2 regions of the Mesorhizobium sp. AA23 genome follow, and region 1 is predicted to be linked to the other one. Evidence: predicted binding sites of a transcription regulator. Region 1 holds the regulator's gene; the other holds the start of a gene.
What was found. Region 1 encodes LexA, which represses DNA repair genes until DNA is damaged. Its sites were predicted from a motif close to TGTTCNNNNTGTGTTCNG; they were not measured.

Region 1 (5,302 bases):
TGCTGTTTGCCGACACCGTGCCTGCTGAGGCAGTACCGGTTTGGGTTCCCGTGCCGCGTCCGGCCACCGAGATTTCGGACGGCGACGCCGTCGTGAAGCCGCCTCCGCCGGCAGCGATCGACTTGATCCGCAGGCGGTTCCGCCGTGCCTCGTTTTCCGCGATTCGCCGGGGTGTGGCCGAGGCAGCCTCCACCGAGCTCGACCGCGGCATCGGCTTCCTCCTGGTGCCGGTGTTCCTGGCCGCCGGCGTGATACTCTATTATTCCTTGAGCGCCGAGCCGGATCTTTACAGACCGCTGGCGGCGGTGGCGCTGATGGCTCTATGCGCGGCGGTTTCGCGTCCCTGGCTGAAGACACACCTGGTCTTTATGGCGGCGCTGTTTTGCGCGCTGGGCTTCGTCGCCGCGAAGGTCGAGACCTGGCGCGCCGCTACACCGATGCTCGGCTCCGAAATCCAGACGCGGCTGACAGGCCGCGTCGTCATCGCCGAGGAAATGGCCAATGGCCGCGTCAGGCTGACCATCGATCTCCTCTCGACCGCGCATCCAAAGCTGCGCTACGCACCGGATCGCGTCAGGCTCTCGGCACGCAGGATCCCGGCCGGCATGAAGGCCGGATCGCTGGTGACGGGTTACGCGCGGCTCCTGCCGCCGACCGGGCCGGTCCGTCCCGAAAGCTATGATTTTTCCTTCGACAGCTATTTTTCCGGCATCGGCGGCAGCGGATTTTTCCTCGGCGACCCGAAACTCATTCCGCCAACCGACCCGATCGCTCAGACGAGCATCGCCTCAGCCATCGAGAACGCGCGCGAAAATATTGCGGACCACATCAGAAGCACCGTCGGCGGACCCGAAGGCGAGATTGCCGCCGCACTGATCGTCGGCGTGCGCGCCGGCATTCCCGAGGACATCAACGAGGCGATGCGGCGGACCGGCATCTATCACATCATCTCGATTTCGGGCCTGCACATGGCGCTGGTCGCCGGCATGGTCATGCTTCTGCTGCGCGGCGCCTTTGCGCTGTTCCCGGATTTTTCGTCACGCCGGCCGGTGAAGAAATATGCCGCGGCAATCGCGGTTATGTCGATCGCCGCCTACCTCGTCATCTCCGGCGTGGTGGTCGCCGCCGAGCGAAGCTTCATCATGCTGGCCGTGATGCTGATCGCCGTGCTTTTCGACCGCGCCGCGCTGACGATGCGCAATTTGGCGATCTCGGCCATCGCCGTCATCCTGGTGTCGCCGCATGAAGTGGTTGGCCCGAGCTTTCAGATGTCGTTCGCGGCAACCGCCGCCCTTGTCGGCGCCTATGCCGGCTGGTCCGACTACCGCGCCGGCAAGGTGAGAGCGCCGCCGGCAAAGCGTTCGTTCCTGCGGTTCATGTCGCACAAACTGGCAGTCGGAGCAGGTGGCGCCGCGATGACGTCGATCATTGCCGGAAGTGCCACGGCGCTGTTTGCCATCTGGCATTTCCAGCGCGTCTCGCCGCTTAGCCTGCTGGCCAATCTCGCGATCATGCCGATCGTCACGATCGTGATGTTTCTCGCCGTCGCCAGCGCGGTCATGATGCCGTTCGGCTTCGACGGGCCCTTCCTCTATTTGATGGGCAAGGGCCTGGCGGCGATGATCGCGATCTCGGCGTGGATTTCGGAGTGGTCGCCGGTCGATGCCGTGGGCCTGATCTCGATCCATTCGGTGCTGCTGGCGACGATCGCGCTCGTCATCGCCACGATGGCGACTACGTGGCTCAGGCTGGCCGCGATTCCTTTCGCTGCCGCGGCCGTCATGATGATCCCGCAGGTGCGCACGCCCGACCTGCTGATCTCGGAGGACGCGCATCTGGTGGCGATGCCGATCGGCGGCGGCGAACTCGCCATCAATCGTGCCCGCTCGAACGAGTTCACCACCGATAACTGGAAACGCGCGCTCAAGGCCGAAACGATCGTGCCGCCGGAGACATTCGCCAAGGGCACGCTGGACATAGCCGATCCCGTCGACCTGCCGCCTGGATCGCCCTTTTACTGCACGGGCGATCTCTGCATTGGCCGGCATCCATCAGGCGCGATCGTCGCGCTCGCCGAAAAACGCGAAGCTGCCCGGCCTGCCTGCGACTTCGCAGACCTCATCGTCATCAACGACGCCACGGCCTACAATCCCTGCCGCGATCCGCGTGTCCTCGTTGTCACCAAGCGGCAGCTCGCGCGCGACGGCAGTGCCGCCGTCTTCTTCGATCCGCAATCGGCGACGGCGCGAGCAACCATTCAATACGCCGTCGAAAAACCGTACCGCCCTTGGCACGAACAGCGGCGCTACTCGCGTGAGGCGAGGGGGTTGGCGCCTTACAAGAAGCCCGAGAAGCCGAAAGCCAAGCCGCAGCCCCTCAGTAGCGGCGGATGAGCCCGACGAGCTTGCCCTGAACCTTGACGCGATCGGGACCGAAGATGCGCGTCTCATAGGCCGGATTGGCAGCCTCGAGCGCGATGGAGGCGCCCTTGCGGCGGAAGCGCTTCAGCGTCGCCTCCTCGTCATCGACCAGCGCCACGACGATCTCCCCGGGGCTCGCAGTGCTGGCGTTGCGGATGATGACCGTGTCGCCGTCGAAGATGCCGGCCTCGATCATCGAGTCGCCTTTGACCTCGAGCGCGTAGTGCTCGCCGCCCGCGATCATGTCCGGCGGCACTGTGATCGAATGCGTCTGGTGCTGGATGGCGTCGATCGGCACGCCGGCGGCAATGCGACCCATCACCGGGATGGAGACGGCTGAACCGGCGTCGTCGTCATTGCTGGGCGTCGGCGTGCGGGCGGGCGCCGCGGGTTTGATCTGGCGGCCGAGATTGCCTTGGCCGCCCTGGATGACGCTCGGCGAGAATTTCTTCGCCGCATTTAGGCCGGGCGCGATCGAGTCAGGTAGGCGCAGCACTTCAAGGGCACGCGCCCGGTTCGGCAGCCGGCGAATGAAACCGCGCTCCTCCAGCGCCGTGATCAGGCGGTGGATGCCCGATTTCGAGGCAAGGTCGAGCGCTTCCTTCATCTCATCGAAAGACGGCGGAATGCCGCTTTCCTTGAGCCGTTCATGGATGAACATCAGCAGTTCATGTTGTTTGCGCGTCAGCATGGCGGCCCCCATGGGTTCTGAAACCAGAATCAGAAAAACAAACCCAGAACAAACACTATCTGTTCCAGTTGTGTTCCGCAACCGTTTAAAGTTTAGTGAATGTGTTGACGTTTTGTTCAGCGTAACATCAGAACGCTGCATTCCTCGCCGGCTTCAGCCGCCGGTGCGAAGGGTTGGCGCACGATCAGGCCATTGGCATCGGCGAGCATCCTCAACATCGAGGAATCCTGGATGCCGAACGGTGTTGCGATCAACGCCCCCGCATCTTCGCGGACCACGGCGCGCACATAGTCCTGCCTGAGATCGTTGGCGTGCATTGCGACGCCTAACCGGGCCGTGCGGATTTCCTGACGGCAGGACCGGCCGCCCAGCCGCGCCAGAAGCGGCTTCAGGAACAGCTGCGAGCAGACCAGGCTTGCGACCGGATTGCCGGGCAGGCCGATGCAGCGAATGTCGCCGAGCCGGCCAAACATCAGCGGCTTGCCGGGACGCATGGCGATCTTCCAGAAGTCGAGCTGCATGCCTTCGCCGGTCAGCACGTCATGGATCAAGTCGTGGTCGCCGACGGAGGCGCCGCCAAGCGTGACGATGACGTCGGCGCCGGCCTTGACCGCCTTCTTGACCAGGGCCGCGATCGCGTCCTTGCGGTCGGCGGCGATGCCGAGGTCGAGCGCGCGCGCGCCGACCGACTGGGCCGTAGCTGTGACGCCACAGGCATTCGACGAGATGATCTGGTCGGGGCCGAGCGCGCTGCCCGGCGGCAGCAATTCATCGCCGGTGGCGATGATGGCGAGCAGCGGCTGCCGCACCACGTTGAGACTCGGATGGTTGGCCGATGCCGCCAGCGAAAGCGCCGCCGGATCGAGCTGGCGGCCTTTTTCAAGGAGCAGGTCGCCCTCGCAGAAGTCGAGGCCGCGGCGACGGACGTTTCGTCCCTCCACGGTCGGCTCGGTCACTTCGATGCCGCCGCCGCCGAGATCGCGGACATTCTCCTGGATAACGATGGTATCGGCGCCTTCGGGGAGCGGCGCGCCGGTGAAGATGCGCACGGCCTCGCCCTTGCCGACAGAGCCGGTGAAGCCACGCCCGGCGGGCGCCATGCCGATCACGGAGAGCCGGGCCGGCGCCGAGGCTACGTCGGCGGCCCGTACGGCATAGCCGTCCATCGCCGACGCATTGAAGGGCGGCTGGGTGCGCAGAGCCACCACCGGGTCGGCCAGCACCCGGCCGGCTGCTTCGGCCAGCGGCACGCTTTCGCCTGGCAGCGCGGTCGCGCCGTCCAACAGGCGTTGGAGCGCCTCGGCGACCGGAAGCAAAGCCATGCTAAGAACCTGCCTTGTAGTCGCCCGACTTGCCGCCGGTCTTCTCGACCAGCCTGATGCCGGAAATCGCCATGGCGCGGTCCGCTGCCTTGGCCATGTCGTAGATGGTGAGGCAGGCGACCGACGCCGCGGTCAGCGCCTCCATTTCCACCCCGGTCTTGCCGGTAACCCTGGCAAGCGCGCTGACCCTCAGGCCAGGGAGCGCGTGGTCGGGCTCGATCTCGACGGCAACCTTGGTGAGAAGGAGGGGATGGCAAAGCGGGATGAGCTCATGCGTCTTCTTGGCCGCCATGATGCCGGCGATGCGCGCCGTGCCCAGCACGTCGCCTTTCTTGGCGTCACCGGCCAGGATCATCTCCAGCGTTTCCGGCTGCATGGTGACATACCCTTCGGCGATGGCCGTGCGCGTCGTCTCGGCCTTGCCGCCGACATCGACCATGTTGGCTTCGCCCTTGGCGCCGAGATGCGTAAGCGCGGGCATCCTCAAACGGCCTCGGCCGGCGCCTTGCCCGTCAGCAGAAGGGCGGTCGCGGCGGCCACGTCGGCCTGCCGCATCAGGCTTTCGCCAACGAGGAAGGTGCCGATCTTGCTCTTTTCCAGCCGGCGGCAGTCCTGATGGGTGAAGATGCCGCTCTCGCTGACCAGCAGCCGGTCGTCCGGGACCATGGCGGCAAGCCTCTCGGAAACGTCGAGGCTGGTTTCGAAGGTTCTCAAATCGCGGTTGTTGATGCCGATCAGCCGCGACGAGAGGCGAAGCGCGCGTTCCATCTCCTGTTCGTCATGCACCTCGACCAGCGCGTCCATGCCGAGATCGAAGGCCGTGACTTCCAATTCACTGGCCAAGGCGTCGTCGACGCTCGCCATGATGA
Region 2 (5,302 bases), on a different contig from region 1:
CGCATCGGCATAGACGGCGGCAATCACCGCGCCCTGTGCGATGAGCTCGCCCTCGGTCTGGCGGATCAGCTGGTTTTCATAGAGCCGGAAGAAGAACAGGCCGACCAGCGGCAGCGCCATCACCACGATCAGGATGGCGACGACCACGGTGGCGAGCCTGGGCCGCCATTTCTCCTTGCTCAGCCACCGCATCGGCCGAGCCGGAAGCCGACGCCATGCACGGTCGCGATCGCATCCGAACAGCCGACCGCCGCCAACTTGGCGCGGATGTTGCGGATATGGCTGTCGACCGTGCGTTCCGAGACATGGATGTTGGATTGGTAGGCATTGGCCATCACCGCATCGCGGCCAAGCACATGCTGCGGGCGGCCAAGAAAACCTTTCAGAATCGCGAACTCGATCGCTGTTAGGGTGAGCGGCTTGCCTTCAAAGCTCGCAGCATGACTTGCCGGAACCAGCACGAGCTTGCCATGCGCGAACTGACGGTCGTCGGCGTCTTCCTCCACCACCGCCGGGCGCGCCCGCCGCAGGATGACGTTGACGCGGGCAACCAGCTCGCGTGGGCTGAACGGTTTCGTCACATAGTCGTCGCCGCCCATTTCAAGGCCGAGGATACGGTCGATTTCTTCATCGCGGGCCGACAGGAACAGCACCGGCACGTCGGAGCGCTGCCGCAGCCTGCGGCAGACCTCCAGCCCGTCCATCTCCGGCATGCCGATGTCGAGCACGATGAGGTCGGGCGCGCGGCGCTCGACCGCTTGCAGCGCGGCGGCGCCGTCGGCGACGGCGGCCGTCTTCATGCCGGCCTTTTCCAGCGCGAAGCAAATGATCTCGCGGATATGCGGATCGTCGTCGGCGACGAGGATGTTGTGCGGCATGGAATCTGCAGCTCGCTGAATACGGTTTTGTCATGACAGGATTAGCAAGCGGGCCGTGCTTGTCGAGAGCGCGCAAAGGCCGCCAGTCGTGAAAGCTGGCGTCAAGACCGAACCGTCCCGAGCGCCGCCGCTCGCATGGCATGCCGCAGCCGTGATCTTGGGATGAAAGGAAGCATGACCGCCGTGATGCGCGGCCTCTGCGGCTCGACCAACCACCAGCCTTCGTTGCGGAGGCGCCGGGGCAGGGACCAGCGGGATCTGTGATGTGTTCGCATGCCGCCTGTTTCGCCGGCGGCTGCGGAAAGCGCGCGGCGGATTGGAGGAGGTTTTCCGCAAGGATTTGCAGATTTCGTGCAGGAGCAAAGTCGTTTCAGGCTGGCGCCGCCTCTCACCTGCCTGCCGGCATCCTCTCCCCGTATAGTGACGGGGAGAGGGGCGCTGCCATCGCCGGCTTCGCCAATCGCCAGCATTGCAGGAGCCGACATCGCGGCCAGGCCCTTTCTCCCCGTCACTATACGGGGAGAAATGCCCGGCAGGGCAATGAGGGGCGGCGCCGGCTTCGACAATTAGCCAGAACGCAAATGAGTTCTATGGTGCCGCGCCTTGCCTCGCCCGCTGCAAGCCGGCATAGATCGGTCATGACCTCTGACACCTACCGCCCGCGCCGCTCGGTGCTCTACGTGCCCGCTTCGAACGACAAGGCGCTGGCCAAGATCCCGTCCTTGGCCTGCGATACCGTCATCATCGACCTCGAGGATGGCGTGGCACTGGCCGACAAGGTTTCCGCCCGCGACAAGCTGACCGGCATCCTCGCCGCGCGGCCGGCGCGCCGCTGCGAGATGGTGGTGCGCATCAATCCGCTCGGCAGTGAATGGGGCATCGACGACCTGTTGACCGTCGCCAAGGCAGAGCCCGACGGCATTCTTTTGCCCAAGATCGGAACGCTGCGCGACATCCTCGAGGCCGGCGACCTGCTCGACGACAATTTCGCGCCGGATATCGTGAAACTGTGGGCAATGATCGAGACGCCCAAGGCGCTGCTCAACGTCGGCGCCATCGCCGAGCTTGGCCGCGATCCCTCTTCCCGCCTCGCTTGTTTCGTCGCCGGAACGAACGATCTGGTGAAAGCAACCGGCATTCTGGCGACGCCCGACCGGCGCTATCTCACGCCCTGGCTGCTGCAGCTTGTGCTCGCCGCCCGCGCCAGCGGCCTCGACGTGATCGAGGCGTCGCCAACGACTTTCGCGACCTCGACGCCCTCGCGCGGGAATGCGCCGACGCGGCCGCCATGGGTTTCGACGGCAAATCGCTGATCCACCCCGCCCAGATCGAGCCCGCGAACCGCGCCTTTGCGCCGGCGCCGGAGGCCCTGGCCAGGGCGCGGGCGATCAGGGAGGCGTTCTCACGGCCCGAAAATGCCGGCAAAAGCGTCATTGCGCTGGACGGCCGCATGGTCGAGCGGCTGCATCTGGCGGAAGCCGAGAAACTTCTGGCGAAGGCCGCAATCATCGGCGCATGATGCGCTCGAGCGATTCCAGGAAAGATAGACAAGCATTGGTCACGACAGGGTCGAAAATGAAACTCTACCGCTTTCTGTCCGGTCCGGACGATTCCACTTTCTGCCATAAGGTGACTTCGGCCCTGAACAAAGGCTGGCACCTGTTCGGCTCGCCGACCTATGCCTATGACAAGACGACCAAGTCGATGCGCTGCGGCCAGGCCGTGGTGAAGGATATCGAGGGCCAGGAATATACGCCTGACACCAAGCTCAGCGATTGGTAGGAAAGGGCGGCAGCCCTCTCATTCGTCACCCCGCCGCTGCCTGCTCCGCCGCTTCCTCGATCCGCTCCATGTCGTCGTCCGACAGGCCGAAATGGTGGCCGATTTCGTGGATCAGCACGTGAGTGACGATGTCGCCCAGCGTCTCCTCGTTCTCGGCCCAATAGTCGAGAATGGCGCGGCGATAGAGCGTGATGCGGTTCGGCCCCTCGCCGGTCTGCGGGTTCCAGCGCTCGGCGATGCCGCGCCCCTCGAACAGGCCAAGCAGGTCGAAGGGCGTCTCCAGCGACAGGTCGTCCATGATCTCGTCGGTCGGAAAATCGGCGATCTGGATGATGATCTCGCCGGTGAGCTTGCGGAACTCCTCCGGCAGATGGGCGTAGGCCTCCAGCGCCAGAAGTTCCATCTCGTCCATCGATGGCGAGAGTTGGTCGTGCCAGATGCGGGTCTTGTAGATGCGGGCCATGAGGTTTCCTTTGACCTCGGCATATAGGCTTTCGCGCCTGTCGAGGCAAATGGGCCCGGCTGGCTGGGTCTTGGAAGCTGAAAGCCGAAGGAATAAATTCCTTGCGACTCCGCTTGACTCTTCCAGGCCCCTCTGGAATCTATAAGAACATAACAGGAACAAGTGCTGCCGAAAGTGAACGTCATGGCGATAAGCGCCGTGGCGCGGGAAACTGTTTTTGCCCTGCGCCGCCAGATCGCAAAGATCGAGGGAACGCTGCCCGAGCGCCTGGAAGCGCCGGCTTCCGGCGCGCCAAAAGCGATTCCAGGAACAGTGCGAAGCGGTTTTTCGTCCGGACTTGCAAAAAAACAAATAGCTGGCGATGCCGCGGGATCGGATGTCACCCCCGAAATCACCATCGTCCGGCGCGGCCTCGCTGTGGCCTCGCCGGATGCCTTCCTGCATACCGGCGTAGAACGCCTCGACACCGCCCTCGGCGGCGGCCTGCCCAAGGCGGCGCTCAGTGAAATCCATGGGCTGGAGACCCGCGATGCCGGCGCCGTGGCCGGCTTTGCGCTGTCGCTCGCCAGCTTGATCCTCCAACAGAAGCAGGGCCTGCCGGTCCTCTGGATCGGAACGGCGGAGATTTTCCGCGAGGCCGGCTTTCCCTATGCCAGGGGCCTCCACGCCTTCTTCGGCATCGAGCCCGAACAATTGCTGTTTTCCGAAGCGCCGAAACTGCTCGACGCGCTGTGGATCGCCGAGGAGGCCGCCCGCATGACGGCCTTCGCCGCCGTCCTCCTCGAGATCCGCGGCAGCCCGCGGCTTCTCGACCTTACCGCGACGCGGCGGCTGCACGCCCGCGCCCAGAGCGCCGGCCGGCCGGTGTTTTTGCTGCGTCAGGCCGGCCAGGCCGAGCCCACCGCGGCGCCCGTGCGCCTCATTGTTTCGGCAGCGCCCGCGGCGAGCCGCGAAACGCTCGCCGGCGCGCTGGCCGGCTCGATCGGCCGCCCCGCCTTCACCGTCGATATCGGCAAGAGCCGCACGGCCCTGCCCGGACAATTCACACTGGAGTGGAACCCCGATGAGCACGCTTTTGCCGAAAGAAGGCCCGAGGAAGAGCGGGCAGCGAATTCTGTCGCTGTGGTTCCCCTATCTTTGCGCGGAGCGGATCCTGCGCCAGCGTCTGGGGCGGTCCTGGCGTTCCCGGCCCTCGCATCACCTGCCCCCATCTTGCCCACCGCTTGTGATCAGCCATCGCGACAGCAACGCCCAGCGCATCGCAGCCCTCGACGAGCGGGCTGAGGCGCTGAAGCTGAAGCGCGGCATGGGCATTGCCGACGCGCGCGCCATGCATCCGTCGATCGATGTGGTGGAGGCCGACCCGGAAGCCGACCGCCGCCTGCTCGAAGGCCTCGCCGACTGGTGCGACCGCTACACGCCGCTGGTGGCGATCGACGGCGAGGACGGGCTGTTTCTCGACGTCACCGGCTGCACGCACCTGTTTGGTGGCGAGCGGGCCATGCAGGACGAGATCCTCACCCGTTTCTTCCAGCAGGGTTTCGATGTTCGCGCCGGCCTCGCCTCGACGCCGGGCGCCGCCTGGGCGGCGGCGCGCTTCCACGGCGACCGCATCGTTGCCGGCGGCGAGGAGGCGGCGCTGCTTTCGCCCCTGCCGCTTTCGGCGCTGCGCATCGCGCCGGAAACCCGCGCCAGCCTGGAAAGCGTCGGCCTGCGCACGGCGGGGGCGGTGATGGCCGCACCCCGCGCGCCGCTCGCCCGCCGCTTCGGCGCCACCTTGCTTCTGCGCCTCGACCAGGCGCTCGGCCGGCTCGACGAGGCGGTGTCGCCGCGCCTTCCCGTGGCGCCGCTCTCGGTCGAGCGCCATCTTGCCGAGCCGATCGTGCTCACCGACGACATCGAGCGGCTGGTGAGCCGGCTTGCCGTTGCCTTGAAGGCCGACCTCGAGCGCCGCGGCGAAGGCGCGCGGGCGCTCGCCCTTCTCCTCTTCCGCGTCGACGGCGCCGTCAGCCGCATCGCGGTCGGCACCTCGCGGCCCATGCGCGAGCCGCAGCTGATCCGAAAGCTGTTTCACGAACGGCTGACCGCGCTGGAACAGACCATCGATGCCGGCTTCGGCTTCGACCTCATGCGGCTGTCGGTGCTTTCGGTCGCCGCCTTCGACATGCTGCAGGCCGAC

Region 2: the regulator LexA is predicted to act here: its motif matches at 3,267-3,284, upstream of A9K66_RS11325 (metallopeptidase family protein).

Annotation. Positions count from the first base shown of each region.
Region 1 is NZ_LYTP01000002.1:116,737-122,038, forward strand. Features, by position in the region: gene A9K66_RS04025 (ComEC/Rec2 family competence protein) at 1-2,393, shown strand, start outside; gene lexA (transcriptional repressor LexA) at 2,377-3,111, opposite strand; gene glp (gephyrin-like molybdotransferase Glp) at 3,228-4,433, opposite strand; gene moaC (cyclic pyranopterin monophosphate synthase MoaC) at 4,435-4,914, opposite strand; gene trpC (indole-3-glycerol phosphate synthase TrpC) at 4,917-5,302, opposite strand, start outside.
Region 2 is NZ_LYTP01000012.1:142,795-148,096, reverse strand. Features, by position in the region: gene A9K66_RS11345 (HAMP domain-containing sensor histidine kinase) at 1-192, opposite strand, end outside; gene A9K66_RS11340 (response regulator transcription factor) at 180-878, opposite strand; partial or broken gene A9K66_RS11335 (CoA ester lyase) at 1,517-2,397, shown strand; gene A9K66_RS11330 (DUF1737 domain-containing protein) at 2,454-2,660, shown strand; gene A9K66_RS11325 (metallopeptidase family protein) at 2,686-3,123, opposite strand; gene A9K66_RS31135 (hypothetical protein) at 3,307-4,407, shown strand; gene A9K66_RS11315 (DUF6504 family protein) at 4,349-5,302, shown strand, end outside.